Regions from separate parts of the Mesorhizobium argentiipisi genome, predicted to be linked through region 3. Evidence: predicted binding sites of a transcription regulator. Region 3 holds the regulator's gene; each other region holds the start of a gene.
The links. Region 3 encodes LexA, which represses DNA repair genes until DNA is damaged. Its sites were predicted from a motif close to TGTTCNNNNTGTGTTCNG; they were not measured.
Positions count from the first base shown of each region.

Region 1: O7A05_RS30710 (DNA recombination protein RmuC) is a predicted target of LexA. The motif match lies at 1,356-1,373, and genes of this name have one in related genera.
Region 2: O7A05_RS30960 (helicase-related protein) is a predicted target of LexA. The motif match lies at 2,638-2,655, and genes of this name have one in related genera.

Region 1 is NZ_JAPYKO010000037.1:28,864-38,868, forward strand. Features, by position in the region: gene fmt (methionyl-tRNA formyltransferase) at 1-765, opposite strand, end outside; gene def (peptide deformylase) at 772-1,302, opposite strand; gene O7A05_RS30710 (DNA recombination protein RmuC) at 1,406-2,659, shown strand; gene O7A05_RS30715 (threonine/serine dehydratase) at 2,830-3,804, shown strand; gene O7A05_RS30720 (ABC transporter permease) at 4,057-5,193, opposite strand; gene O7A05_RS30725 (ABC transporter ATP-binding protein) at 5,202-6,122, opposite strand; gene O7A05_RS30730 (HlyD family secretion protein) at 6,119-7,084, opposite strand; gene O7A05_RS30735 (CerR family C-terminal domain-containing protein) at 7,081-7,785, opposite strand; gene O7A05_RS30740 (CYTH domain-containing protein) at 7,877-8,350, shown strand; gene O7A05_RS30745 (CHAD domain-containing protein) at 8,347-9,279, shown strand; gene O7A05_RS30750 (helix-turn-helix domain-containing protein) at 9,287-10,005, opposite strand, start outside.
Region 2 is NZ_JAPYKO010000038.1:24,577-34,581, reverse strand. Features, by position in the region: gene O7A05_RS30960 (helicase-related protein) at 1-2,472, opposite strand, end outside; gene O7A05_RS30955 (TetR/AcrR family transcriptional regulator) at 3,149-3,733, opposite strand; gene O7A05_RS30950 (FAD-dependent monooxygenase) at 3,815-5,053, shown strand; gene phbB (beta-ketoacyl-ACP reductase) at 5,148-5,870, opposite strand; gene O7A05_RS30940 (acetyl-CoA C-acetyltransferase) at 5,996-7,183, opposite strand; gene phaR (polyhydroxyalkanoate synthesis repressor PhaR) at 7,488-8,081, shown strand; gene O7A05_RS30930 (IS110 family RNA-guided transposase) at 8,347-9,273, shown strand; gene O7A05_RS30925 (histidine phosphatase family protein) at 9,477-10,005, opposite strand, start outside.
Region 3 is NZ_JAPYKO010000007.1:183,994-193,998, reverse strand. Features, by position in the region: gene O7A05_RS13285 (peptidylprolyl isomerase) at 1-241, shown strand, start outside; gene trpD (anthranilate phosphoribosyltransferase) at 238-1,248, shown strand; gene trpC (indole-3-glycerol phosphate synthase TrpC) at 1,253-2,065, shown strand; gene moaC (cyclic pyranopterin monophosphate synthase MoaC) at 2,067-2,543, shown strand; gene O7A05_RS13265 (molybdopterin molybdotransferase MoeA) at 2,543-3,748, shown strand; gene lexA (transcriptional repressor LexA) at 3,866-4,606, shown strand; gene O7A05_RS13255 (ComEC/Rec2 family competence protein) at 4,646-7,102, opposite strand; gene gltX (glutamate--tRNA ligase) at 7,204-8,628, shown strand; gene gltA (citrate synthase) at 8,811-10,005, shown strand, end outside.

The DNA of each region.
Region 1 (10,005 bases), on a different contig from region 3:
CGTCGAGCGAAGCAGTTTCAGCCGCTCCATGCGACCGCCAATTTCGACCTCGCACCACGCGCCCGGGAAGGGCGAGAGGCCGCGAATGTGATTGTGGACTTCGCCAGAAGGCCGCGTCCAGTCTACGCGTGTCTCCGATTTATCGATCTTTCGGGCGTAGGTCACCCCTTCCGCCGCCTGCGGGGTAAATGTCAGACAATTTATCCCCAACTGCGCGAGCGCCTCAACCATCAGCGATGCGCCCTGCGCCATCAGGCGGTCATGCAATTCGCCGGCCGTCATATCGGGTCCGATGGCGCATTTTTCAACCATCGCCACCGGTCCGGTGTCCAAACCCTCTTCCATCTTCATGATCATCATGCCGGTTTCGGCATCGCCGGCCATGATGGCGCGCTGGATGGGAGCTGCACCACGCCAGCGTGGCAAAAGCGAGGCATGGCCGTTGAGGCAGCCCAGCCTCGGCGCGTCCAAAACGGGCTTCGGCAGCAGCAGGCCGTAAGCCACGACGACCGCGACATCGGCCTGCAAGGCGGCGAAGGCCTGTTGCTCGGCCTCGCTTTTCAGCGATGTCGGCGTGCGCACCTCGAGCCCCAACCGTTCGGTCTCGTGCTGCACCGGCGAGGGCGTCAGCTCCAGCCCGCGCCGTCCGCCGGCACGCGGCGGCTGGGTGTAGACGGCCACGATCTCGTGGCCGGCCTCGGCGATAGCGCGCAAGGTCGGCACGGAAAAATCCGGCGTGCCCATGAAGATGACGCGAAGGGGCATGCCCCTCTACCCCACCATCTTGCCCGGCGCCTTGTCCTTGGCGAGCTTCTTGAACTTCCTCATCACCATGTCGCGCTTCAGCTTCGAGATGTGGTCGATGAACAGCACGCCGTTGAGATGGTCGATCTCGTGCTGCAGGCAGGTGGCCATCAGGCCTTCCGCCTGCATCTCCTGCAATTTGCCGTCGCGGTCGAGATATTTCACACGCACCGAAGCCGGGCGCTCGACCTCGGCATAATAATCGGGGATCGAAAGGCAGCCTTCCTCATAGACCGAGCGCTGGTCGGCGCTTTCGAGGATTTCCGGATTGATGAAGACATGCGGCTCCGGCGGCTCGCCCTCCTTGGCGAGATCGATGACCAACAGCCGCCTCGGCACGCCGACCTGGATCGCTGCAAGGCCGATGCCGGGCGCGTCATACATGGTTTCCAGCATGTCGTCGGCAAGCTTGCGCAAATCGACATCGACGCGCTCCACCGGCTTGGAAACCTGGCGCAGGACGGGATCGGGAAGGATGATGAGCGGCTTGATCGACATGGCGTCTCACCTAAGACCTCGCTTGACAAGCGTCAACCGGGGCACCTTTGGCCTGTTCACGTTTTGATCTGTGCCACGCGGCCGAATCGGTTATGCTGCCCAAATGAACGACATGACCTCCATCCTTTCCGAGCCCATCGCGCGGCTTGGCGCCACGACCATCACGCTTGGCCAGACGCTGGCTTTCGGCGCAATCCTTCTGCTTGTGCTGTTCGTGGCGCTCGTCATCGCCTTGTGGCATGCGGCCGGCGCGCGCGCGGTGGCGGCCGCCGAAGCCGCCGACCATGCCCGCGATGCCGAGGCGAGGATGGCCGATATTATGCAGGCGCAAGCCGAGATGCAGGGGCGCATGGGCGCCATCGCCGAGGTGTTCGGGGCGCGGCAGGCCGAGCTCACCCAGTCGCTGGGCCAACGGCTCGACGCCATGACCGGGCGTCTCGGCCAGAGCATGGCCGAGCAGACCAAGTCGACGCATGAAAGCCTGGCCAAGCTGCAGGAGCGGCTGGCGGTGATCGATACCGCGCAGGGCAATATCCAGTCCTTGGCCGGCCAGGTCGTGCAGCTGCAGGCGATCCTCTCCAACAAGCAGACGCGCGGTGCCTTCGGCCAGTCGCGCATGGAGGCGATCGTCGCCGACGGGCTGCCGCACGGGGCCTATGAGTTCCAGGCGAGCCTCTCCAATGGCAGCCGGCCCGATTGCCTGGTGCGGATACCGAACGGCGCGCCGATGCTCGCCATCGACGCAAAATTCCCGTTGGAAGCGTGGAACGCCATCCGCGCGGCCGAAGGCGCCGACATGCAGAAGGCGGCGGCGCAGGCTTTCCGGCGCGACATCGAGGTGCATATCCGCGATATCGCCGAAAAATATCTGATCCAGGGCGAGACCCAGGACACCGCCTTCATGTTCGTGCCGTCGGAATCGGTGTTCGCCGAGATCCACGAGAATTTCGAGGCGGTGGTGCAGAAGGCGCATCGCGCCCGCGTCATCATCGTCTCGCCCTCGCTCCTGATGCTGTCGATACAGGTGATCCAGGCGATCCTCAAGGATGCTCGTATGCGCGAGCAGGCGCATCTGATCCAGGGCGAGGTCATCCGGCTGATGGAGGATGTGGCGCGGGTCGACGAGCGGGTGCGCCGGCTGCAGACGCATTTCGGCCAGGCGGCGCGGGACATAGACGACATCCTGGTCTCGACGTCGAAGGTGACCAAGCGCGGCCAGAAGATCGAGGCGCTGGAATTCGCCGAGGGCGAGGCCGAGGCGCCGCGCGGCGGTTCAGCCAAGGCGGAAGCCGGCGCGCGGGTGGCCGATTCAAAGACGGGTCAGCTCAGGCTGCGGGTCGTCGAGGGCGACGAGTAGCCGGTCAAGCACCAGGGAAGGCCAGGTCTTCGCTTTCGCCCTCCATAGGCGAAGATGAAGGCGGACGGCGCCACCATCGCCAACCTTGTAACCATGACATTTTTTCGTTGGCGCGCCGCGGCCTTTTGCGTGCACCATGGGCGATCCCGTTCTTCGCAAGGCCCTCGCCCATGACCACCCTGCCCGGCATCTCCGACATCCGCGCCGCCGCCGAGCGGCTTTCCGGCCTGATCGTCGAAACGCCGCTCATCGAATCACCGGAGCTCAACAAGCGCTATGGCGGCCGCATCCTGTTCAAGCCCGAGACGCTGCAGCGCACGGGCTCCTTCAAGATCCGCGGCGCCTACAACAAGCTGTCGTCGCTCAGCGAGGAAGAGCGCGGCCGTGGCGTCGTGGCCTTCTCTTCCGGCAACCATGCGCAAGGCGTGGCGGCTTCGGCCGCCATGTTCGGCGTTAAGGCGGTCATCGCCATGCCGGCCGACGCGCCGGCGCTGAAAGTCGGCAATGTCCGCAAGATGGGCGCCGAAGTGGTGCCGTTCGACCGTTTCAAGGACGACCGCATGGCTGTCGTGCGCCCCTATATCGAGAAGGGCATGATGCTGGTGCCGCCCTTCGACGATCCGGCGATCATTGCCGGCCAGGGCACGATCGGCCTGGAACTGATGAAGCAGACGAAAGCGCTCGGCGTGACCCTCGACGCCGTCGTCGTCCCTTGCGGCGGCGGCGGCCTGTCGAGCGGCATCTCCGTCGCCGTCAAGGACGCCTCGCCGCGCACGCAAGTCTGGGCGGTCGAGCCCGAGCATTTCGACGACACGCGCCGCTCGCTGGCCAAGGGCGAGCGGGTCTCGAACGAACCCGGCCATAGCTCGATCTGCGATGCGCTGCTTACCGCCGAGCCCGGCGCCATCACCTTCGAGATCAACCGCCGGAATCTCGCCGGCGCCATCGCCGTCTCCGACAAGGCGGCCGCCCAGGCGATGCGCGACGCCATGGCTTATCTCAAGCTTGTGGTCGAGCCCGGCGGCTGCGTCGCGTTTGCCGCGCTATCTACCGGCGAGATCGACCTTGCCGGCAAATGCGTGGCCGTCATCCTGTCCGGCGGCAATGTCGATTTCCGCACCTATTCGGAGATCATGGCGGCGTAGATTTTTCGCGGAAGAGTGCGGTGGCCCGCAAGTCGTAATCGCCGCGATCCTCTACACCCCCTTCTGGCCTGCCGGCCATCTCCCCCGCAAGGGGGGGGAGATCAGCTGTCGCCTTCGCTTTCGCCAATCGCCGACGTCGCAGAAAAGTGCCGTCGGCGGAGCTGCCAATCTCTCCCCTTGCGGGGGAGATGGCCGGCAGGCCAGAGGGAGGTGCTGTCCCTCCAGCGTCAAACCTTTTCCGCCGCGCTTTGATCAATCCAGCGTGCGCCTGAACCGCACCAGCGCTACGCCGGCAAACAATGCCACGAACACCACCAGCCAGCCGACTTCCGTCGCCACCGCCGGAAGCTCCGCCCCTTTCAGCATGACCGCGCGGGTGATGCGCAGAAAATGCGTCAGCGGGAAAATCTCGCCGAAAGTCTGTGCCCAGCCCGGCATGCCGCGATAGGGGAACATGAAGCCCGACAGCATGATCGAAGGCAGGAAGAAGAAGAAGGTGAGCTGCAGCGCCTGCATCTGCGTGCGCGCGATCGTCGAGATCGTGTAGCCGAGCAGCACCAGCGACAGCACGAACACCAGCACGGTCGAGAGCAGCAGCGACAGCGAGCCCATGAAGGGAATGGCAAACAGCAGCTTCGCCGCGGCTAGCACCACCACCACCTGCACCGCGCCCACCACCAGATAGGGCAGCACCTTGCCCAGCATGATCTCCAGCGGGCTCGACGGCATGGCCAGGAGGTTTTCCATCGTGCCGCGTTCGGTCTCGCGCGTCAGCGCGATCGAGGTCATCATCACCATCGTCATCTGCAGGATGACGCCGAGCAGGCCGGGCACGATGTTGTATTGCGAGATGCCTTCAGGGTTGTAGCGCCGGTGCACGACGACATCGAGCTGGCCGCGCGCCGCCTCCTTGGCCGTTTCCTGCGTGCCCTGCGCCCTGAGCAGCGCCTGGCCGGCGACGGTACTGAGCGTCGAGATGGCGCCGCTGGCCACCGCCGGGTCGGTGGCGTCGGCCTCGATCAGTATCTGCGGGTTGTCGCCGCGCTCGACGCGGCGCGCGAAATCGGCGGGGATGGTGACGACGAAGGAGATGTCGCCGCGCGCCATCAGGAATTCGGCTTCCTCGGCACTTTGCGCGACATGGTCGAAGCGGTAGTAGCCCGTTGTCTGCAGCGCCGAGACCATCGCCCGCGTGTAAGAATCGCTGCTGGTCGCCACGAGCGCGGCCGGCAGGCTCTTCGGGTCGTTGTTGATCGCATAGCCGAACAGCACCAGCTGGATCAGCGGCACGCCCAGCATCATGGCGAAGGTGATGCGATCGCGCCGCATCTGGATGAATTCCTTGGTCAGCAGCGCGCCCAGCCTGGCGAAGGAGAAGACCGCGTTCATGCCATCGTTCATGCCATATTGTCCTTCGATCCGGACATGAACTGGATGAACACGTCCTCGAGGCTGGTCTCGCCGGGCTTCACAGTGACGCCCTTATGCTCCTTCTCGACATCGGCGAGCGCCTTTTCGAGCGCCGCCTTGTCGGAGCCGACGACGTGCAGCGTCGCGCCGAACGGCGCCACCTGGTCGACGCCGGGCCGGCCTTGCAGCGCTTGGGCCACCTGATCGAGCCGCGGCCCCTGCAGCACGAAAGTGGTCAGCCCGGCATTCTTCACCACCTCGTCCACCGTGCCGGTGGTGAGCATCTTGCCGTAAGAGATGTAGCTGATGCGGTGGCAGCGCTCGGCCTCGTCCATGTAATGGGTGGAGACGAGCACGGTCAGCCCGCCGCCGGCGAGGCGATGGATCTCGTCCCAGAACTCGCGCCGCGCCTTGGGATCGACACCCGCTGTCGGCTCGTCGAGCAGAAGCAGCTTCGGCTCGTGCATGATGCAGGCAGCCAGCGCCAGCCGCTGCTTCCAGCCGCCGGAAAGCGTGCCGGCGAGCTGGTTGCGGCGGCTCGTCAGGCCGAGATCCTGAAGCGTGCGCGAGACATACTCCTCGACCGGCTTCAGCCGGTAGAGCCGCGCCACGAATTCGAGGTTCTCGCCGATCGTCAGGTCCTCGTAGAACGAGAATTTCTGCGTCATGTAGCCGACTTCGCGCTTGATCCTGAGCGCGTCGGTGCGGATGTCGAAGCCGAGCACCGTGCCGTCTCCCTCGTCCGGCGTCAAAAGTCCGCACATGATGCGGATGGTCGTCGTCTTGCCCGAGCCGTTCGGCCCGAGGAAGCCGACGATCTCGCCTTCGGCGACCGTCATCGTCACATGGTCGACGACGGTCTTGTCGCCGAAGCGCTTGACCAGGCCGCGAACGTCGACGACGTTCATTGCCCGAGATCCGCCCCGATGTCGGCCAAGTCGACATCGACGATCTGGCCGGGCTGCAAGGGTCCAGCATTGCCCTCCGGCCGGGCCTCGACGAGATAGACCAGCTTCTGCCGGTTCTCGAGCGAATAGATCACCGGCGGCGTGAATTCGGGATCGGGCGAGACGTAGCTGACGCGCGCCTTCAGCCCTGCTACGCAGCCGTCGCAATGGACATTGAGCTCGGTGCCGAGCTTGACCGACGAAAAAGCGTTTTCGGGCACATAGACGCTAAGCTTCACGGCGCCGTCGGGCAGCATCGAGATCACCGGCGCGGTCGGCCCGGCCGTGTCGCCGGGATTGCGGATGACGTCGTTGACGCGGCCGGGCGAGGGCGCGGTCAGAACCCGCTTCGACAGCCGCCACTCGGCCTGCCGCAAGGTCGACTGCGCCTGCTTGACCTGGTTGTCGGCGGCCTTGATGGTCTCGGCCCGCGCCGGCAGATTGCCGACGGCGAGATTGGCCTCCGCCTGGCCGACCTGGGCGTTGGCGGTCTCGAGCGAGGCCGAGGCGGTGTCGTAATCGGCCTGGGTGCCGGTGCCGCGCTTGTAGAGGTCGCTGGCGCGGTCGTATTTGCGCTTGGCGTCGGCGGCCTGGGCCTTGGCCATGTCGACCTCGGCCTTGAGGACGGCGATTTCTTCGGGACGCTTGCCGACCTGCAGGTCGGCAAGCTGCGCCTGGGCCTGCGCAAGCGCAGCTTTCGCCTGCGCCACCTCGATCTTGGCGTCGGCATCTTCCAGCGTCGCCACAGCCGCGCCGATCTCGACGCGGTCGCCGCGCCTGACCGTCACTGTCGCCACCTGCGCCACTTCGATCGGCGCCATCAGCACATATTCGCCTTCGACATAGCCGACCGCGAGCGGGGCTGCCGGCGCGCAGGCGCCGAACAGCTGGGCGGCGAGCGGCAGCGAACAGAGAAAGCTCATGATTTGCCCTTCTTGCCGGCGCGCGCAGCGCGCGCCGCCAGCATTGCCCTGAGATTGTCGGTCGTGACCGCCACCACCTTGGCGGCCTCTTCATTGCCGATTCCGCGCCAGCCCATCCGGCGCATCACCGCCTCGCGGCCGATGCGGAAATAGATGGCCTGGCCGATCAACGTGAAAACGGTGAGCTTGGTCGCTTCGCTCTCGGCCGGTTCGCCGGTCGCCTGCTCCCAGATCTGGCACAGCCGCCGGTGCGTCGGCTCGAACACGCCGGCATATATACGGTCGAGCGCGGCAGTCGGATGCGAGAGTTCGCGAAGTACAAATTGTACGATCTCGCCGGCCTGCGGACTGGCCACGACGAAGCCTACCATCCGCTCAAGTGCCGCGAAAAGCTGTGCTCTCGCAGCGTCCGGGTTTGCCGGAGCGGCCGCCTGGGTCGCGCCCAGCGCCTGGCCGGCTATGCCCTGGATGGTTTCGACGATGAAGTCGGCGGCGGCGGCGCGCAGGCCTTCCTTGCCGCCGAAATGGTAGGCGATCGAGCCGATATTGGCCTTGGCCTCGGCCGCGATCTCGCGCGTCGAGGTGCCATCGAAACCCTGCCGTCCGAACAGCTTGAGCGCCGCATGCACCAGCGCCGCGCGCGTTTGGTCGGCGGTGGTGGCTTCGCGCTGATGCTTCTTGGCGTGTGGCTGCTTGTTCATACGTTCGTATTTAATCAATCGATTGATTAAAGTCAAATCGACAGCTGAGTCGGCTTGCCTTCGCGACCCTCACAGGCTTTAGTGCGCGGCCATGGGCAAGGAAGTCGAGCGTAAGTTCCTGGTCTCCAATCCCGCCTGGCGCGATGAGGTCGAGGCGGATATCCGCATTCGCCAGTTCTATGTGGCGGCACAGCCCGGTCGCACGGTGCGTGTGCGCATCAGCGACGGGCGCTCCGCCAAGCTGACGCTGAAGTTCGGCGACAGGGCGCGCGAGCGCGACGAATTCGAATATTCCATCCCGCTTGCCGAGGCCGAGGAATTGATGGCCTTTGCCGTCGGACGTGTCATCGAGAAGACACGCCACCATGTTAGACACCGCGGCTATCTCTATGAAGTCGATGTTTTCGGCGGAAAGCTCGCGGGTTTGGTGATCGCGGAGCTGGAGACGCCGGAGGACGTATCTGACGAAATGCTGCCCGACTGGCTCGGTCGCGAGGTCACCGGCGAGTCGAGGTTCTACAACGCGTCGCTGGCCCTCGGGGGGATTCCGGAGATCGCCGCATGAGTTTCCGCATCGATCCGCGCTTGCCTCTGAGCGGTGAGGTCAGGCGCATATTGGCCGACGAGATCGGCAAGGCGCTCGGCCATCTTGAAATGGCGCGCGAGAAGCCGGAGCAGGGGCTGCACAAATGCCGCAAGCGGCTGAAGAACGTGCGCGCCTTGCTGCGCTTGGTTCGTTCCGGGGACGAACCGTTCTGCCAGACCGAGAACGAATGCTATAAGCAGGTGTCGGCACTGCTTGCCGGTCCACGCGAGGCGACCGCTCTCATCGAAACCATCGACCGTCTGGCCGACGCCTTTCCGGAACAATCCACAAGGGGCGGTCTCCACCCCGTGCGCGAACGGCTGGTGCTGCGCCAGCACGAGCTCCATGCCGGTCCCGGCCTCGACGCCGCCATCAATGCGGCCATAGCTGCCTGCCGGGAAGGCCTCGAACGCATCGACAGGCTGGCCTTGCCCGATCAGCCCGAGCAGGCCGCCGACATCCTGGCCGAGGGCGCCCGCGCCGCCTTGCGGCGCGCCAGGAAGGCGCTGGACAAGGCCGGCTCGCGCGGCGAGGCCGACGATTTCCACGATCTGCGCAAGGCGGCCAAGACGCACAGCATGCATCTGTCGCTGCTCGGCCGCCTATGGCCGACGCCGATCAAGGGCCGCCGCAAGGCGGTCGACAAGCTCGGCGAAGAGCTCGGCGAGCTGCACGACGTCTTCGTCATGCGCGCGCTGCTCGATGCCGAAGGCGAGCCGCTCGGCCCCGCCGACGAGACCGGGCTTCTGCGCAAGCTGTTGAAGCGCTCCGAAAAGAGCCTGATCAAAGCCTGTCTTGCCGATGCCGCCGACCTGTTCGGCGACAGCCCGAAACGCTCGGCCAAGAGACTTGCCCGCAAGGCGCGCGACGATCTCGCCGGACCCCAGGAAGAAGCGAAGGCGGCGTGACGCTCCGCTACGCCGGCAACGCCCGTTTGTCCTTCGCCGCCCTGGCGCCCGCATCCCTCGGATGCGGGCCGATCGGCATGATCGCCGGAAACGGCGTCGCGCCGAAGGCGAAGGTCCATTTGTAGCCGGTGAGCTGGTCCTCGGGCGTGGTGTGCTGGTCGTGATGGGCAAGCAGCCTGGCACGTTCGGCGAGCTCGTCGGCCTCGCGGCGCAGCATTTCCGCCGTTTCGGGCCGCATCCGCCGGGAAAAGCTGATGAAGGTTGCGGCCTGCTCCATATGGCCGATCGCCCAGCCGATGAAGTTCTTGTTGGTCATCTCGAAATGCGGCTTCAGCGGCCCCTCGAAATCCCACTGGATCGGCGCGTCGACCAGCAGCCTTGCCGACAGCCCGCGTCCCAGCGCCACCAGCCCGAGCTCCTCGAGGTCGCGCAGATAGAGGAACATCGAGGCTTCGCTCAGGCCTTGCGAGCGCATGATGCCTTCGGGCGTGAACTTCTCCGACAGCATGACGAAGACGAAGAGCAGGGCCGGCCGCGCCGCCAGCCGGCGCTCGATCTCCGGCGGGACGCGGTTGGCCGGACCCGGCCCGCGGTTCATCGCGCCGAGCACGTTCTCCAGCTCGACATCGGCCGCGGCGCAGATCTCCACCAGCCGGTCGAGCTTGCAGTTCTTCTCATGGAAGATACGCTTCACCGTCGGCTCGGAAACGCCCATGCGCTCGGCGA
Region 2 (10,005 bases), on a different contig from region 3:
CTTCACCTCGGCGGCCGGCTTGGCCTCCGAGCGATAGCCGAGACCTTTCAGAATCTCCTCCATGTCGTCGGCCGTGGCGCCGAGGATCGACATCATCGGCGGCGTCACCATGAAGGAGTGGCCGTCATAGGCGCTGTCCGGACGCTGGCCGAGCCCGGGCTTCCAGTTGGTCGCCGGGCGGATGAGGTCGGCAAGCCGCTCGAGGATATCGACGCGTACGGCGCGGCGGCCGAGATTGCGGTAGCCGGCGAGCTTGTAAAAGGTCTTGTCGAAGGCCGGGTCGATGACGACCGAGGTACGGCCGGAGGCGAGCGCGTGCACCACGTCGCCGAAGCCCGGCTTGTCCTTGCCGTCGTTCTTGAGTGCCCAGAGCAGCGTCACCAGTCCCGCCGGCGCCGGCTTGATCAACGCCGGCACAAAGACATGGTAGGCGCCGAAGCGCACACCGAGGCGGCGCAATGCGGCACGGCCTTCCTGGTCGAGCGACTTCATCTCTTCCGCGATGTCGCGGCGATTGATCAGGCCGAAATGCTCGACCAGCTGGAAGGCGATGCCGCGCGCGATGCCGGTGATCTGGTCGGCGTTCTTCAAGTCGACCAGCGGCTTCAAAAGCGACTCGATCTGGAAGTTGACGAAACGCTCGGCGCGCGCCGCGACCTTGTCACGGGCAGGGCCGGTCAGCTGCTCGTCGGCAAGCAGGACCAGGCGCGGCTTCAGCGCCTCGTCGCCGGCGACCAGCGTGCCGATCGGCGCGCCGATCCAGCGCAACACGCCGTCGGAGCCGAGCGCCAGGTCGCCATTGGCGCAGGCGGCAAAGCGTTCGGCGCGCGCGTCGAACTCGGCCGCGAGCGCCTTCTGGGCAGCGGTGCGCACCGCCTTGGCGTCCTCGCCGCCGGCGCTCTGGTCGGCGGTGAAGCGGAACCCTTGCAACTCGCCGACATGATGGCCTTCGACGAGGACGGTTCCGGTAGGGCTGATTTCGGCTTCAGGCATGGTATTTTCTCTAAGGCGCCGCATGAGGACGGAAGTCCTGCGGTCTACGAAGCGTTTCGTCAACCGCTCATGCAGCGCATCCGACAATCTGTCTTCGATTTCGCGCGTCTTTTCCTGCCAGTGTAGCTGATCGGCCAGCCAGCCCGGTCGGTTGGAGACGAAAGTCCAGGTGCGGATCTGGGCGATCCGGTGCGACAGCGTGTCGATATCGCCATCCGTCGTGTCGGCGCGCCGCACCTGCTCGGCCATGTAATTCTCATCGACATGGCCATGGCGCGCAAGGTCCATATAGATCGAGGCGATGAGGTCGGCATGCTGCGCCGGCGCGATCTTGCGGTAGTCGGGAAGCGCGCAGGCTTCCCAAAGCAGTGCCACGCGCTCCTTGCCGGTGGCCAAGGCGCGGATGTCGCCATCGCGCGACAGGTGCTCCAGGGCCTGCGCATCCACTGCCGGCAAAGCACGGGTCAAGCCTTCGACCGGCGCATTGGCCTCGGTCGAGCGTTTCAGCGCATCCAGGCTGGAAAAGTCGAAATCGGCGGTGCGCCATTGCAGCACCTTCACCGGGTCGAAATCATGCGCCTCGATCTTTTTGACCAGGTCCTCGTCGAACGGATCGACCTGGCCGGTGACGCCGAACGTGCCGTCGCGCAGATGGCGGCCGGCGCGGCCGGCGATCTGGCCGAGCTCGGCGGCGGTCAGGTTGCGGTATTGATAGCCATCGAACTTGCGGTTCTGGGCGAAGGCGACGTGCTCGAGGTCGAGGTTCAGCCCCATGCCGATGGCGTCGGTAGCAACGAGATAGTCGACGTCGCCGGACTGGAAGATCTCGACCTGCGCGTTGCGGGTGCGCGGCGAGAGCGCGCCGAGCACGACGGCAGCACCCCCCTGCTGGCGGCGGATCAGCTCGGCGATAGCATAGACTTCGTCAGCCGAGAAGGCGACGATCGCGGTCCGCCGCGGCAGCCGGGTGAGCTTCTTCGAGCCGGCATAGGCGAGATGCGAAAGCCGCGGCCGCGTCACCACGGATACGCCCTTAAGCAGTTTCTGCAGAATGCCGTGCATGGTGGCGGCGCCCAGGAGCAGCGTCTCCTGGCGGCCGCGCAGATGCAGGATGCGATCGGTGAAGATATGGCCGCGCTCGAGATCGCCGGCGAGCTGCACCTCGTCGATGGCGACGAAGGCGGCGTCGGTCTCGCGCGGCATCGCCTCGACGGTGCAGACCGAATATTTCGCGCCGGCAGGCACGATCTTCTCCTCGCCGGTAATCAGCGCTACCTTGTGGGCACCGACCTTCTCGCAGACGCGCGCATAGACCTCGCGGGCGAGCAGCCTCAGCGGCAGGCCGATGATGCCGGTCCCATGCGCGACCATGCGCTCGATGGCGAGATGGGTCTTGCCGGTGTTGGTGGGACCCAACACGGCCGTCACGTCGCGGCCCGAAAGGATCAGCGGCTGGGAGTGTTTCGGCTGGATGTTCATCGGCTCGGAAATAAGTGTTTCTGCCGCTTTTGGTCGGAGGCGCGGCGGCGCCGCCGCGTGTGACAGCCGACACATAGGGATTTAGGGCGCCGAGCGAAAGCGGAATGTTCTTTTTGGGAGCTGCCAGGAATGGACGAGCCGGCCAAACCGGCTGCCCTTAACGGCTGGAACGAGTCTGGAACGAATCAGCGACGAATCGGTGACTCGTTCTGATTCAGGTTTTGTTCACGGCTATATGTGGATTGTTTGACGATGAGTCTCACCACATGCTGAATCTGGAGATTGGCCCGATTCCTGCTTGGCCTCTGCCCGATGCGAAGCGCCGTTAACCTTTGCCGTGAACAGTCCCAGGCTGTTTGAGCCCACCAGGCAAACTTATGAAATTGTTGATCTTTCCTACCGGCGATTAACCATTGCAGCGCTGATTGAAGCTCCGGCCGTTAACTTTCCGGCCAAAGCCGGAACGAATCGGCGACGAATCAGCGATGGGATGACTTTCTTGTTTTGTTCACCCAACATATGGTGTTGTCCACAGCTTGCGCACCGATAATTCACAGCTTGTGAACGGGTTTTACACAATGGGAGACGGAGAACGTTAACTTTTGCGACCCGCAACGGGACATTTTCGCCAAGCGCCGAGATAGGCCAGCGCGCACCCGAACCCGGAGCGACCGGTTCAGATCTCGCCCGCCCCCGTAGCGTAGCGTTGCAGGACCGGGCCGACATTCTTGATGATCTCGTCTTGCGACAAGGCCACGACAGGCGGCAGCCGCAGCAGATAGCGGCAGGTCGCCAGACCCAGCAACTGGCTGGCGACCAGCCCGGCGCGACGGCCGGCGTCGGCAGGGTCGCCGAAGGCTGCCACGACCGGCCTGACCTGATTGGCGAATACGTCGCGCACCTTCTCGGCGGCGAATTCGTTCGACGCCGCCGAGCGCAGGAGAATGACCATGCCGGTGGCGGTGGGCGAGCCTTCCCATATGCGCAGAAAGCGTCTGATGATTGCGTCACCGATGGAAGCCTGGTCGGTCACCTGCGTTTCCGGCAGTCGCAGGTCGAAGAGCGCCGCCCTGGCGAACAATTCGTCCTTGCTGTGAAAGTAGCGGATCACCATCGCCGGATCGATCGAAGCGCGGGCCGCGATGTCACGGATCGAGGCCCCATCATAGCCATGCTGGACGAATAATTCTCTAGCGGCCTCGAGGATCTGCGCTTTGGTGCGCTCAGATTTGCTCGGCTTTTTCGGCTGATTCGTGCTCATGAAACTCCGAATATCAACGACTGTTGACAAATTCAAGTGCTCAGGGTAAAAGTCAACGATCGTTGATAAATGGAGAAAGAAATGTTGCCCGAGACCACAGAAGTCGTAATCATTGGCGCCGGTCCGACCGGCCTCACATTGTCCATCGCCCTTCATCAGGCGGGTGTCGACCACGTTCTGGTCGAACGTCTCGCCGAGGGCCTCAACACCTCGCGCGCCGGGGTGGTTCATGCACAGACGCTGGAAACGCTTGAGCCACTTGGCGTCGCCGGGAGGCTGGTCGAACTTGGGCTGAAGCTCGACAACTTTGCCATCCGCGACCGCGGCCGGACGCTGCTGAATCTCGACTTCAGCGATCTACCTTCGGTACATCCCTATGTGCTGATGATCCCGCAGAACCTGACCGAGAAAGTGCTCGCAGAACGTATCGGCAAGCTGGGCGGTGTCGTCCATCGCGGCGTCGAGGCGAAGATGGTGACGCAAGATGCCGATGGCGCGCAGGTCACAGTCGTCCAGAACGGCCGTGAACAGACGATCTCGGCACGCTACGTCGTCGGTGGGGACGGCATGCGCAGCGTGGTCCGCGAAGCAGCGGGCATCGGCTTCGACGGCGAGGCCTATGACGGCGTTTTCATGCTCGCCGATGTGCGCCTCGACTGGCCGCTTGGACCGACGGAAGTGTCGTTGCTGTTCTCGCCGGCTGGACTGGTCGTCGTGGCGCCGCTGCCGGATGGATCGTACCGGGTCGTCGCGACCATGGACGAGGCGCCAGAGAAGCCGGGCATTGCCGACATCCAGGCTTTGCTCGACAGCCGTGGGCCGATCGGCAGTCGGGTGCGGGTGCTCGACTTGACATGGAGCTCGCGCTTCCGCGTGCATCATCGCATCGCCAAGTCCTATCGCGAGGAGCGTCTGTTCGTGATGGGCGATGCCGCCCATGTTCACAGTCCGGCCGGCGGCCAGGGCATGAACACCGGCCTGATCGATGCCGTGGTGCTGGGAGAACTGCTCGGCGACGTGATCAACGGCGTCCGCCCGGAAAGCGAGCTCGATCTCTATGAGACGCTGCGGCGTCCTGCGGCGCAGGAGGTGATCGAGCTTGCAGGCAGGCTGACAGGCATGGCGCTCACCCGCACGCCGTTGCGACGCTTCCTGCGCAATCTGGTGCTCGGTTTCGTCAATCTGAACCCGATCGCCAAGCGCAGGATTGCCCTGAAGCTGTCGGGTCTCAGCCGCGCGAAAATGGCCAGGCTGCCGGCACCGTCGCAGCCGGGTGTGCGCAAGCAGGTCATGAAAAGCGAATTCAAGCTCGTCGCTTGAGCTGCGTGCGGAGTGCCGGCTGGACGAAGTGAGCACCTGCAAAAATGCCGGCGAAACCGCCGGCATTTCGCATGCTGCAGCCAACGATATTCGCTCAGACGAAGTACTGGCCGCCATTGGCGGTGATCGTCGAGCCGGTGATGAAGCCGGCCTCGTCGGAAGCCAGGAAGACGACGCAGCGCGCGATCTCTTCCGGCTCGCCGAGGCGGCCGACCGGGATCTGAGCGATGATCGACTCCCGCACTTTTTCCGGCACGGCCATGACCATGTCGGTGGCGATGTAGCCGGGGCAGACGACATTGATGGTGATGCCGGCGCGAGCCCCCTCTTGAGCTAGCGCCTTTGTGAAGCCGATGTCGCCGGCTTTCGAGGCCGAATAATTGACCTGGCCCATCTGGCCCTTCTGGCCGTTGATGGAGGAGATGGTGATGACGCGACCGAACTTGCGGTCGCGCATGCCGCTCCACAGAGGATGCGTCATGTTGAAGACGCCGGAGAGGTTGGTGTCGATCACTTCCTTCCACTGCGCGGGCGTCATCTTGTGGAACATGGCGTCGCGGGTGATGCCGGCATTGTTGACCAGCACGGAGACCGGACCGAGATCGGCTTCGACCTGCTTGATGCCGGCGACGCAGGCCTCGTAGTCGGCGACGGACCATTTGTAGATGGGGATACCGGTTTCGGCCTTGAATTTCAGGGCCGCCTCGTCATTGCCGGCATAGTTGGCCGCGACCGAATAGCCGGCGTTCTTCAAGGCGACCGATATCGCAGCACCAATGCCGCGTGATCCGCCCGTGACGATTGCTACCTTGCTCATGTGGTCCTCCCTTTAAAACAGTCTGAGCGAACAGAGAGTAGCGAGTAGGGGTCCGATATCCCGCCGCGCGACGCTTTCTTCGCTATTCGCTATTCGCTACTCCCTACCCCCTATTCGCTATTGGCTCAGTTCAGCGCTTCCACGCACATGGCGACGCCCATGCCGCCGCCGATGCACAGCGTGGCGAGGCCCTTCTTGGCCCCGCGGCGGCGCATCTCATAGACCAGCGTGTTGAAGACGCGGGCACCGGAGGCGCCGATCGGGTGGCCGATGGCGATGGCGCCGCCATTGACGTTGACGATGGAGGGATCCCAGCCCATGCCCTTGTTGACGGCGCAAGCCTGCGCGGCGAAGGCCTCGTTGGCCTCGACGATATCGAGGTCCTTGACCGACCAGCCGGCCTTTTCCAGCGCCCGCTTCGAAGCCGGGATCGGACCCGTGCCCATGATCGCCGGATCGACGCCGGCGGTCGCCCAGGAGGCGATGCGCACCAGCGGGGTGATCCCACGCCTTGCAGCCTCGGCCTCGGTCATCAGCAGCGCGCCGGCGGCGCCGTCATTGATGCCGGAGGCGTTGGCAGCGGTGACCGTGCCGTCCTTGTCGAAGGCGGGCTTCAGCTTGGTCATGGCGTCGAGCGTCGCGCCATGGCGGATGTACTCGTCCTGGTCGACGACGGTGTCGCCCTTCTTGCCCTTGATGGTGAAGGCGACGATCTCGTCCTTGAACCTGCCGGCCTTCTGCGCGGCCTCCGCCTTGTTCTGCGAGGCGAGCGCGAACTCGTCCTGGGTTTCGCGGGTGATCTGGAACTGGCGGGCGACGTTCTCGGCGGTGTTGCCCATGTGGTAGCCGTTGAAAGCGTCCCACAGGCCGTCCTTGATCATGGTGTCGATCATCTTGTAGTCGCCCATCTTGACGCCGGCGCGCAGATGCTCGGCATGCGGCGACAGCGACATCGATTCCTGGCCGCCGGCGACGATCACCTTCGCGTCGCCGGTGGCGATCTGCTGCATGCCGAGCGCGATGGCGCGCAGGCCCGATCCGCAAACCTGGTTCAAGCCCCAGGCCGTGGTCTCCTTCGGCAGGCCGGCATTGATCGAGGCCTGACGGGCCGGGTTCTGGCCTTGCGCGGCGGTCAGCACCTGGCCGAGGATGACCTCGTCGACTTCCGCCGCCTCGACCTTCGCGCGCGCCAGCAATTCCCTGATGACGACGGCGCCGAGCTCATGCGCCGGCGTGGCGGCGAAACTGCCGTTGAAGGATCCGACCGCGGTGCGGGCGGCGCTGGCGACGACGATGGAATTGGAAGCGGACATTTTCTTCTCCAGACTTCGAGGTGTCGTGTTTGGGGCTATCCTTGGAGACTTTCTTGCCGGTTCAAGCAGCCGAGTCAAACCGGAAATGGGCATGGCCGCCATGCGCGGCAAGCAGAACGTGCGCCGGTTGCGGTAACATGCCGTTGTCCGCGCGGCGGATTTTGTCATGGCCATGCAGCATTAAATGATGCCGCAGTGCACAAACTGCTTGGAATTGTGACGCTTTTGCGCGTATCCTCGAAAAGGGCGCAATCGTTACCGGCCGCTTACTCCTAAAGGTGCCGGTGTCCTGGGGAGGATATGGATGGCCGCAAAAGACGACCCGATCGTCATCAAGAAGTATGCCAATCGCCGGCTCTACAATACCGGCACGAGCACCTATGTGACGCTCGAGGACTTGGCCGAGATGGTCAAGAAGGGCGAGGAGTTCACGGTCCAGGACGCAAAGACGGGTGACGACATCACCCATCCGGTGCTGACGCAGATCATCTTCGAACTGGAGAACAAGGACGGGCAGAACATGCTGCCGATCCCGTTCCTGCGGCAGCTCATCTCCTTCTACGGCGATCAGATGCAGATGATCGTGCCGAGCTTCCTCGAACAGTCGATGATCGCCTTCTCCAAGGAGCAGGAGCGGTTCCGCGAGCAACTAAAGGGCGCTTTCGGCAAGACGCCGATCGACATGATGAAGACGCCGATCAAGGCGCTCGAGGAACAGACGCGCCGCAATGTCGAGATGTTCCAGAACGCCATGCGCATGTTCACGCCGTTCCCGCCTGCCGGCGGCAATTCCGCGGCCCCTGCCGAGCCGCCGAAGAAGGAAGAGAAATCCGACGATCTGCAGGAATTGAAGGCGCAGATTGCGGCCATGCAGCGCAAGCTGGACACGATGTCCTGACGGGTGTGCCGCCGTCTGGCGGTGGTCGCGAACGCTGGAGATTGGCGCAAAGGCCCCTCCCTTAGTCATCCTCGGGCTTGAACCGAGGATCCTGTGTGTTGGTTCTGGTGTATGGTTGAAGTGGGAAGGAGACCGAGTGGATCCTGGTCGTCCTTTCGGACAGGCCGTGGCATGGCCCGGTCCCTTCCCACCGGTGAACCATCAACCTGAACAGTTGCACGGGGCTGTTCCAAGCAGACCCCGCACCACAGGAAGAGGCGTGGACATGATAGCCCAGAACTATGTTGGCTGCGACATCTCCAAGCAGTGGCTGGACTTTTTTGATGAGACAAGCGGCCGTCTTCGGCGCGTCGACAACCAGGCCGATGCGATCGCGGCCTATGTGGCAGGGCTTGATCCCAGCCGGGACTTCGTCGTCATGGAGGCGACAGGGGTCCATGACCGGCTGCTGCGCCATGCGCTGGCCAAGGCCGGCGTGCCGTTCTCGCGGCACAACCCGGCGCACACCCACCACTATGCCAAGTCGACCAGACGGCGCGCCAAGACCGATCCTCTCGACGCCAGGATGCTGAGCGACTATGGCCGTCGCTATCAGCCTGAGGCCGAGCCGGCGCCACGCGAAGAAGGTGAGCGGCTTCAGTCGCTTGCCGGCCACCGCGATCAACTGGTCGCGATGCGGGCAACGCTGAAGAAGCAACTCGGCGAGGCTTTCGAGGCGATCGTCATCACCAGCCTCAAAGACCTGATCGCCGGCCTCGATGCTCGCATCAAGGCGTTCGAGGGCCAGATTGCCGAAGTCATTCGTCAAGCCGAGGACACCGCCCGCGATTACACGCTGATGGTCTCCGTGCCCGGCGTCTCCAAGGTCGGCGCATTCTCCTTGCTGGCGCTCTTGCCCGAGCTCGGCCAGCGCTCACCCAAGGCGATCGCCGCGCTCGTCGGCCTTGCCCCGTTCGACAACAAGAGCGGCAAGCTCAACCGCAGGAGCCAGATCCAGGGCGGGCGATCGCGCGTGCGCCGCGCCCTCTACATGGCAGCCCTCACGGCCATCAGAACCTGCGACCGGTTCAAGTCCTTCTACACCGCACTTGCCGCCCGCTCAGGCTCCAAGAAACTGGCTATCATCGCCGTCGCAAGGAAGCTCCTCGTCGTCCTCAACGCCATCATGCGCGACAAAACCGCATTCGCATGAACACAGTTGCCATTCCGTGACCTCGCCCGAAGGGCAAAAGCGGCGCAAGACAGAGGTCGTTTTGGACCGCCGCAACGCGTGTAGGTAACGGCATGGATTCCAGTGTCTGCGCCGCGTCGCTTCGCCCCTTGCTTCGCCCTGGAATGACGAAGCCGAGGGTTTCGGCCAGTCGCAAGAGGCACCTGGGCTGCTGTCCAACCGGACTACTTCTGGTTCCACCGCCGGATGATCGGCTCTGTCAGGTCGTGCTCGTAGCCCAGGATGCTGAGGCTGGCGGTGTCGAGCACGAAGTGCTCGCCACCTTCCGGCGGCAGGCCGACCCAGCGCGCCGCGAACACGCGCAGGAAATGCGAGCTGGAGAAGATGAGCACATTGCCGGCAACTGCGCGCAGCTCGGCGATGATGGTATCGGCGCGGGCGCCGACATCGGCCGCCGTCTCGCCCTGCGGACAGCCATCGCGAAACAATTGCCAGCCGGGTCGCTTGGACAGGATCTCCGTGGTCGTCACCCCTTCATAGGCGCCGTAATCCCATTCCTGCAGGTCGGGCTTCTTCACCGCGCGCTCGCCGAAGCCGGCGAGCCGACAGGTGTCGAAGGCGCGCTGCGAGGGGCTAGACCAGATCGCCTGGAACGTCAGTCCCTTGAGCCGGTCGGCAACAGCGCGCGCGGCCTCCTCGCCTTTCGCCGTCAGCGGGATGTCGGTGCGGCCGGTGTGCCTGCCCGAGAGGCTC
Region 3 (10,005 bases):
CGTCGGCGAAGGCGGCACCGGTTTGATCCCCTCGCCCACCGGCGACGGCCAGATCCTGTTCAAAGTCGCCGAGGTCTTCGAGCCGGCAGGCGCCGACGGCAGCGCAGTGCCGGAAGACGCGCAGAAGTCCTTCGGCGCCGGTATGTCAGACGACCTGCTCGACCAGTTGGTGGCGCAGCTGCAATCGCAATATGCCGTTCGCATCGATCCGAACGCCGTTTCGCAAGCACAGACACGATGAGCGCGCTGAAGACACATATAGCCAAGGTTGCCACCGGCACCGCGCTTTCCTTTGAGGAAGCCCGCGAAGCGTTCGACATCATCATGTCGGGCGATGCGACGCCCGGCCAGATCGGCGGCTTCCTGATGGCGCTGCGCGTGCGCGGCGAGACCGTGAGCGAGATATCCGGCGCAGTGGCGACGATGCGCGCCAAGATGCTGCGTGTCGAGGCGCCGCACGGCGCCATCGACATCGTCGGCACCGGCGGCGACAATTCGCACTCGGTCAACATCTCGACCGCTTCGGCCTTCGTCATCGCCGCCGCCGGCGTGCCGGTCGCCAAGCATGGCAATCGTGGCCTGTCCTCGCTGACCGGCTCGGCCGACGTGCTGACGGCGCTGGGCGTCAGAATAGACATCTCGCCGGAGCTGATCGGCCGCTGCATCCACGAGGCCGGCGTCGGCTTCATGTTCGCGCCGGCGCACCATCCGGCGATGAAGCATGTCGGACCGACCCGCGTCGAGCTCGGCACGCGCACCATCTTCAACCTGCTTGGACCTTTGTCGAACCCGGCCGGCGTCAGCCGCCAGATGGTCGGCGTTTTCCTGCCGGAATGGATCATGCCGGTGGCCGAGACGCTGAAGGCATTGGGTGCCGATCACGCCTGGGTCGTCCATGGCGACGGCTATGACGAGATCACCACGACGGGCGAGACCCAGGTGGCGGAGCTTGCCGGCGGCGAGATCCGCAGCTTCACCCTGACCCCGGAAGCCGTCGGCTTGAAGCGGCACACCAAGGAAGAGCTGCGCGGCGGCGACGCGGCCTACAACGCCAAGGAACTGCGCGATATGCTGGGCGGAGCGGCCGGCGCCTACCGCGACACGGTGCTGATGAATGCCGGCGCCGGGCTGGTCGTTGCCGGTAAGGCGACGACGCTGGCCGACGGCATCGCAGCGGCGGCGCAAGCGATCGACAGCGGCCGCGCGCTTGGCGTGCTGGACAAGCTCGTCGAGATTTCGAACGGATAAGGCGTTGTCGGACATCCTGCGCAAGATCGAAGCCTATAAGCGCGACGAGATCGCAGCGGCGAAGGCGAAGGTACCGCTGGCCGAGATCAAGGCGCGGGCAAAGGATGCCGATGCGACGCGCGGTTTTTTGGCGGCGCTTGAGGCGAAGCGCAGAGCGGGGAGCTTCGGCCTGATCGCCGAAATCAAGAAGGCCAGCCCTTCCAAGGGTTTGATCCGTGCCGATTTCGACCCGCCATCATTGGCACAGGCCTACCAGAAAGGTGGCGCCACCTGCCTTTCAGTGCTTACAGACGCCCCGTCTTTCCAGGGCGCTCCGGAATTTCTCACCAATGCGCGCAACGCGGTTTCCCTGCCCGCATTGCGCAAGGATTTTCTGTTCGACCCCTACCAGGTCTACGAAGCACGGGCCTGGGGCGCAGACGCCATCCTGATCATCATGGCAAGCGTGGACGACGCCCTGGCGAGCGAATTGGAAGCTACCGCCTTCGAACTCGGGATGGACGCGCTGATCGAGGTGCATGACGAGGCCGAAACGGAGCGCGCGCTAAAATTATCGTCGCAGCTGATCGGTATTAACAACCGCAATCTGCGGACCTTCGAGACCAACCTTGAGACTTCCGAGCGGCTAGCGCCAATGGTGCCGGGCGGCTACCTGCTAGTCAGCGAAAGCGGCATCTTCACGCACGACGACTGCCTCAGGATGCAGAAGACCAGCATCGGCGCCTTCCTCGTCGGCGAGAGCCTGATGCGACAGGCCGATGTGGCCGCGGCGACGAAATTGCTGCTCACGGGCAAGGCAGCGGCCGAGGCCATCTAAGATGGCGCTCACCCATCTCGGCGCCAAGGGCGAAGCCAATATGGTCGATGTCGGCGACAAGGCGGAGACGACCCGCACGGCGATCGCCGAAGGCGTCGTAACCATGCAGCCTGAAACGCTGGAGATGATTCTCGCCGGCGACGCCAAGAAAGGCGACGTGCTGGGCACAGCGCGCATCGCCGGCATCATGGCGGCGAAGAAGACGCATGAGCTGATCCCGCTTTGCCATCCGCTGCTTCTCACCAAAGTGGCCGTCGAGATCGAGCCAGACCGCACGCTGCCCGGCCTCAGGGTCACCGCGCTTGCCCGCGTCACCGGCAAGACCGGCGTGGAGATGGAGGCGCTGACCGCAGCCTCGGTCGCCTGCCTCACCATCTACGACATGGCCAAGGCGGCGGATCGCGGCATGGTGATTTCCGGTATCCGGCTGGTCGAGAAGACCGGCGGCAAGTCCGGCGACTACAAGGTGGATGCCTGATGGCTTTGGTTCCGGTCGCCGAAGCGCTCGAACGCTTGCTCGACGACGCGACGCCATTGCCGGGCGAGAGCGTTCCGCTGGCGAACGCGGCCGGTCGGGTCCTGGCGCAACCGGTTGTCGCGCTGCGCACGCAGCCGCCCTTTAACGCCTCCGCGATGGACGGCTACGCCGTGCGCTCCGCCGATGTTGCCGCGGCGCCGGCGCAGCTCGAGGTCATAGGCATGGCGCCTGCCGGGCGGGGCTTTTCCGGAACCGTCCGCGAAGGCCAGGCCGTGCGCATCTTCACCGGCGCGCCACTGCCTGAAGGCGCTGACACTATCGTCATCCAGGAAAACGTCCGCGATCTCGGCAATGGCAGGATCGAGGTGACCCAACCGACCGCGCAAGCACGCAATGTGCGCCGCCGCGGGCTCGACTTCGTTCAGGGCGACGTGCTGCTCGAAAAGGGCCGCGTGCTCGACGCGGCGGCCCTTTCGCTGGCGGCCTCGGCCAACCATCCTGCCTTGAACCTCGTGCGCCGGCCGCTGGTCGCGATCATCGCCACCGGCGATGAATTGCTGCCGCCGGGCAGCACGCTCGGCCCCGACCAGATCATTTCATCGAATGCTTATGGGGTTGCCGCCGCCGCCCAATCGGTCGGCGCGCGCGTGCTCGATCTCGGCATCGCTGCCGACCGCAAGGAGGCAATCGCCGCGCTGGTGCGGAAAGCGGTCGAGGCGAACGCCGACGTCATCGTCACGCTCGGCGGCGCCTCGGTCGGCGATCACGACCTGATCCACGACGTTCTGACCGGCGAAGGCATGAAGCTCGATTTCTGGAAGATCGCCATGCGCCCCGGCAAACCGCTGATGTTTGGCCGGCTTGGCAATATCCGCTGCATCGGCCTGCCCGGCAATCCGGTAGCCAGCATCGTCTGCTCGCAACTCTTCCTGAAGCCGATGCTTGCCCGGCTCGGCGGCCGCGACCACCGGCAGGACCTGCGAACGGCCCGGTTGGGCGCCGCGATGCAGGCCAACGACGTCAGGCAGGACTATGTGCGCGCCTCCGTGCGCGAGGAAGCCGGCGCCCTGATCGCGACTCCCTTCGGCATCCAGGACTCCTCGATGCTCAGAATGCTCGCCGAGGCCAACGGCCTGATCGTGCGCGAGCCCTTCGCGCCGGCTGCAGAGACTGGCGCCGAATGCAGCGTGCTGATGTTACGCTGAACAAAACGTCAACAAATTCACTAAACTTTAAACGGTTGCGGAACACAACTGGAACAGATAGTGTTTGTTCTGGGTTTGTTTTTTCTGATTCTGGTTTCAGAACCCGTGGGGGCCGCCATGCTGACGCGCAAACAACATGAACTTCTGATGTTCATCCACGAAAGGCTGAAGGAAAGCGGGATTCCGCCGTCTTTCGACGAGATGAAGGAAGCGCTCGACCTCGCCTCCAAGTCTGGCATCCACCGGCTGATCACGGCGCTGGAGGAACGCGGCTTCATTCGCCGGCTCCCGAACCGGGCGCGCGCGCTGGAAGTGCTGCGTCTGCCCGACTCGATCGCCCCCGGCCTCAATGCGGCGAAGAAGTTTTCGCCGAGCGTCATCCAGGGCAGCCTGGGCCAGAACAATCTCAGCCGTCAGGTGAAGCCGGCGGCGCCGTCGCGCACCCCGGCGCCAAGCAATGACGACGATGCCGGCTCCGCCGTGTCCATTCCGGTGATGGGCCGCATCGCCGCCGGCGTGCCGATCGACGCCATCCAGCACCAGACGCATTCGATCACAGTGCCGCCGGACATGATCGCGGGCGGCGAGCATTATGCGCTGGAGGTCAAGGGCGACTCGATGATCGAGGCGGGTATTTTCGACGGCGATACCGTCATCATCCGCAATGCCAACACGGCAAGCCCGGGCGAGATCGTGGTGGCGCTGGTGGACGACCAGGAAGCGACGCTCAAGCGCTTCCGCCGCAAGGGTGCCTCGATCGCGCTGGAGGCGGCCAACCCTGCCTACGAAACCCGAATCTTCGGACCGGACCGGGTCAAGGTTCAGGGCAAACTTGTCGGGCTGATCCGCCGTTATTGAGCAGAACTGCGTAGCAGCTTTCACCGGCCTTGCGTGACATTATTCTGTCGGCTGCGGCGCGGCCGCCGGCTTTTCCGGGCGTTGATAGGGTGGCAGGCCCCTCGCCTCGCGCGCGTATTTCCGCTGCTCGTGCCAGGGTCGATATGGTTCTTCGACCGCGTAGCGAATAGTTGGCCGCGCGGTTGACGATTGCGCATCGAAGAAAACAGCGGCGCTGCCGTCGCGCGCCAGTTGCCGCTTGGTGACGACAAGCACGCGCGGATCGCGGCAGGGATTGTAGGCCGTGGCGTCGTTGATGACGATGAGGTCGGCGAAGCCGCAGGCCGGCCGGGCGCTGTCGCGGTTTTTGGCGAGCGCGACGATGGCGCCGGATGGATGCCGGCCGATGCAGAGATCACCTGTGCAGTAGAAGGGCGAGCCGGGCGGCAGGTCGACGGGGTCGGCGATGTCCATCGCATCTTTGTCGAACGTCTCCGGCGGCACGATGTCCTCCGCTTTCAGCGCCCGTTTCCAGTTGTCGGTGGTGAACTCGTTGGAGCGTGCGCGATTGACGGCAAGCTCGCCGCCGCCGATCGGCATCGCCACCAGATGCGCGTCTTCGGAAATGAGCACGTCCGGCGTGCGGACATGCGGAATGGCCAGCAGCGCGGCGAGCGCGAAGGGAACGGCGGCAAGCCTTAGCCAGGTGGTGGCCATCGTCGCGATGACCAGCGCGATCGTCGCCAGCAGCACCGACTGGATCGAGATCAGCCCGACGGCGTCCACCGGTGAGCGCTCGGAGATCCATGCCGAGATGGCGATCATTGCCGTCAGGCCTTTGCCGATCACATAGAGGAACGGCCCGTCGAAGCCGAAGGGCATGGCCAGCGCGCTCAACACCGCGAACGGCATGACGATCAGCGAGACGATGGGCATGACCGCCAGATTGGCGAGCAGGCTTAGTGGCGAGACGCGCTGAAAATGCCAGATCGCAAACAGCAATGTCGCGCTCCCCGCGATGAGCGACGTCACGGCGGCGCCGCCCACGCCAACCGCCAATTTTCGCGACAGGAACCTTAAGAACGAACGCTTTGCCGGGGGCGCCGTCGTTTTGCCGGCGCGGTAGTCCGCAAAGCCCGCATTGGCGCCGACCAGGGCGGCGGTGGCGGCAAAGGACATCTGGAAGCTCGGGCCGACCACTTCGTGTGGGGAGACAAGGATGACGGCGATGGCCGAGATCGCCAGGTTGCGCATGGTGAGCGCCGCGCGGTCGAAGAGCACGGCGGCGAGCATTACGGCGAGCATGATGAAGCTTCGCTCGGCCGCCACCACGATGCCGGAGATGACGAGGTAAGCGGCGATCGAGATTAGCGCGATTCCAGCGGCATATTTCTTCACCGGCCGGCGCGACGAGAAATCCGGAAACAGCGCGAAGGCGCCGCGTAGAAGCACCATGATCGTGCCGGCGACCAGCGCCATGTGCAGGCCCGAGATCGAGATGATGTGGTAGATGCCGGTGCGCCGCATCGACTCGTTGATCGCTTCCGGAATGCCGGCGCGCACGCCGACGATCAGCGCCGCCGCGATCTCGCCTTCGGACCCGCCGATGCTGCTCCTGATGTGATCGGCGATCCCTTCACGCGCGTTTTCGACTGCCGATGCGACACGCGCGCCAAAGGGTGCCTCCACTGGCGCAATCAGCTTCGGATCGCCCAGGAAAAAGCCGCTGCCGCCGATGCCGGCAAAGTAGCTGTCGAAGGAAAAGTCGTAGCTGTCCGGCCGAACCGGGCCCGTCGGGGGCAACAGCTTGGCATAGCCTGTCAGCATCGATCCGGCCGTCATGCCGGGCGGGATCCTGCGCGCTGACAGCCTGACGCGCTCCGGCGCGTAACGCAGCTTCGGATGCTCCGTTGAAATCAGATCGATGGTCAGCCTGACGCGGCCGTTGGCCATCGCTTCGGCGATGACGAGGCGGCCCGTCAGCCGTGTCTGGATTTCGGACCCAAGCATCGGGGTCGCCATCCGCCAGGTCTCCACTTTGGCCGCGAGAAAGCCCAGGGCGCAGAAAAGTGTCGCCATGAAGAGAAGATGCGTTCTCTGCCAGGAGCGCGACACCGCCGCGCAGACAGCCATAAGAGCGACCGCCGCAAGCGGCCTGTAGAGGTCCGGCTCGGTGCTCGGCGAAAAATAGTAGATCACGCCGGCTGCCAGGAACACCGGCACCAGCAGAAAGCCGACGCCACGGTCGAGCTCGGTGGCGGCAGCGACCGCAACGCTTCGGCGCAGTGCGGGAAGCGAAACGCGGCCAAGCTGTTTGCGGATCCTGTCGGCGATAGCTGTTGGCGAGGCTGGCTGCAGCGCACCACCACCGGGCGGCGGTAGCTCGGCGGGTGGATGGAGCTCCGGAAGCGAAAGCGGCGCTTCTTCGGCGGGCGCGGCACGGGCAAACATCAGGCGCTCGCTGACGCCAGCTGTCGTTTCCCCGCCCTCCTCCGCACCCCGGCCACGTCCAGCCATCGGGTCTGCCCCTTGCGCCCCAGACCGCCTATGCTACATGAACGCCGACCGCGCGAAAGCCCGCGCGAAATATGTCGTTTCAGTGCTTCTTCGAGAATTCAATGTCCGACAAGGTCGTCACACGTTTTGCCCCCTCGCCTACAGGCTACCTGCATATTGGCGGGGCGCGCACGGCGCTGTTCAACTGGCTTTATGCCAAGCACACCGGCGGCACGATGCTGCTGCGCATCGAGGACACCGATCGCGAGCGTTCCACAGAGGCCGCCACGGCGGCCATTCTCGACGGATTGACCTGGCTTGGCCTTGCCTGGGACGGCGACGCCGTCTCGCAATTCGAGCGCGCGCCGCGCCATCGCGAGGTGGCCGAGGAACTCGTGCGCATGGGCAAGGCCTATTACAGCTATGAGACGCCGGCAGAGCTGGAGGCGATGCGCGAGGCAGCTAGAGCCAAAGGCCTGCCGCCGCGTTACAATGGCCAGTGGCGCGACCGCGACCCGTCCGAGGCTCCGGCAGGCGTCAAGGGCGCAATCCGCATCAAGGCGCCAACCGAGGGCGAGACGGTTGTGCAGGACCGCGTGCAGGGCGAGGTGCGATTTCCCAACAAGGATCTCGACGACTTCATAATCCTGCGTTCGGACGGCAACCCGACCTATATGCATGCCGTCGTCGTGGACGACCACGACATGGGCGTCACGCATATCATCCGCGGCGACGATCATCTGACCAACGCCGCGCGCCAGACGGTGATCTACAATGCCATGGGCTGGGCCGTGCCGTCGATGTCGCACATCCCGCTGATCCACGGCGCCGACGGCGCCAAGCTGTCGAAGCGGCACGGCGCGCTCGGCGTCGAGGCCTATCGCGCCATGGGCTATCTGCCGGAGGCCCTGCTCAATTATCTGGCGCGGCTCGGCTGGAGCCATGGCGACGACGAAGTGATGTCGATCAAGGACATGATCGCCTGGTTCGACATCGGCGACGTCAACAAGGGCGCTGCCCGCTTCGATTTCGCCAAGCTCGAGGCGCTGAACGGCGTGCATATGCGCAAGATGGACGATCGCGCGCTGTTCGACATCTTCGTCGCTACTCTGCCCTATCTCGAAGGCGGCCCGGCGCTCGCAGCAAAGCTCGACGACAAGCGCAAGGCACAGCTGCTTGCCGCCATGCCCGGCCTCAAGGAGCGGGCCAAAACCCTGGTCGAGTTGGTCGACGGCGCGGGTTTCCTGTTCGCCGAGCGGCCCTTGCCGCTCGACGAGAAGGCGGCGGGCTTGCTCAGCGTGGGTGCGCGCGCGATTCTGCGCGGCGCGCATGGCGCGTTGTCTTCCATCCAAGGCGACTGGACCGCCGCTTCGGCGGAGGCTTCGATCCGCGAGTTTGCGCAGTCCGGCGGACACAAGCTCGGCGCGGTGGCCCAGCCGCTCAGAGCCGCGCTGACCGGCCGCAGCACCTCGCCCGGCGTGTTCGACGTGTTGGCCGTGCTCGGCCGCCAGGAAAGCCTGGCGAGGATTGCCGATCAAATCGATTAGGAGCGAACTGGCCCAAGAAGATTGGCATTGAAAGGTGTGTTTCGCAGTGCAACATTAGGCCTTGGCCCAATCTGGCACGCACCTCCTAAAATGCGGTGGCGAGTTCGCGCATTCCGGTGATTTCGACGTGTCGTTTGCAGGAATTGCCTTGCCGGCATGAGGAAACATAAAGGAGTTTGGGAATGAGCGAAGCTGCGACAAAACTGGAATCTGGCGGCAAGGCGCACGAGTCGATCGCCAGGCTCGAGCTCGCCGGCAAGACACATGAATTCAAGGTGCGAAGCGGGTCGACCGGGCCTGACGTCATCGACATCGGCGCGCTCTACAGCACGACCGGCGCCTTCACCTACGATCCCGGCTTCACGTCGACGGCAAGCTGCGAGTCGGCAATCACCTTCATCGACGGCGATGCCGGCATCCTGCTGCATCGCGGCTATCCGATCGACCAGCTTGCCGAACATGGCGACTTCCTCGAGGTCTGCTACTTGCTGCTCTACGGTGAATTGCCGACCAAGGCGCAGAAGGAGGATTTCGACTATCGCGTGACGCGCCACACCATGGTGCACGAGCAGATGTCGCGCTTCTTCACCGGCTTCCGACGCGACGCGCATCCGATGGCCGTGATGTGCGGCGTGGTTGGCGCGCTGTCGGCCTTCTATCACGACTCGACCGACATCTCTGACCCGTATCAGCGCATGGTCGCCTCGATGCGCCTGATCGCCAAGATGCCGACGATCGCGGCGATGGCCTACAAATACCATATCGGCCAGCCCTTCATTTATCCGAAGAACGATCTCGGCTTTGCGGCCAATTTCCTGCACATGTGCTTTGCCGTGCCCTGCGAGGAGTACAAGATCAATCCGGTGCTGGCGCGCGCGATGGAGCGCATCTTCATCCTCCACGCCGACCACGAGCAGAACGCCTCGACCTCGACGGTTCGCCTCGCCGGCTCTTCCGGAGCCAACCCCTTCGCCTGCATCGCCGCCGGCATCGCTTGCCTGTGGGGTCCGGCGCATGGCGGCGCCAACGAGGCGGCGCTGAACATGCTGGGCGAGATCGGCCATGTCGATCACATTCCGGAGTTCATTGCCCGCGCCAAGGACAAGAACGACCCGTTCCGGCTGATGGGCTTCGGCCACCGCGTCTACAAGAACTACGATCCGCGCGCCAAGATCATGCAGAAGACCGCGCATGAGGTATTGGGCGAGCTCGGCATCAAGGACGATCCGCTGCTCGACATCGCGATGGAGTTGGAGAAGATCGCGTTGACCGACGAGTACTTCATCGAAAAGAAGCTCTATCCGAATGTCGACTTCTATTCCGGCATCACGCTGAAGGCGCTCGGCTTCCCCACCACCATGTTCACCGTGCTGTTCG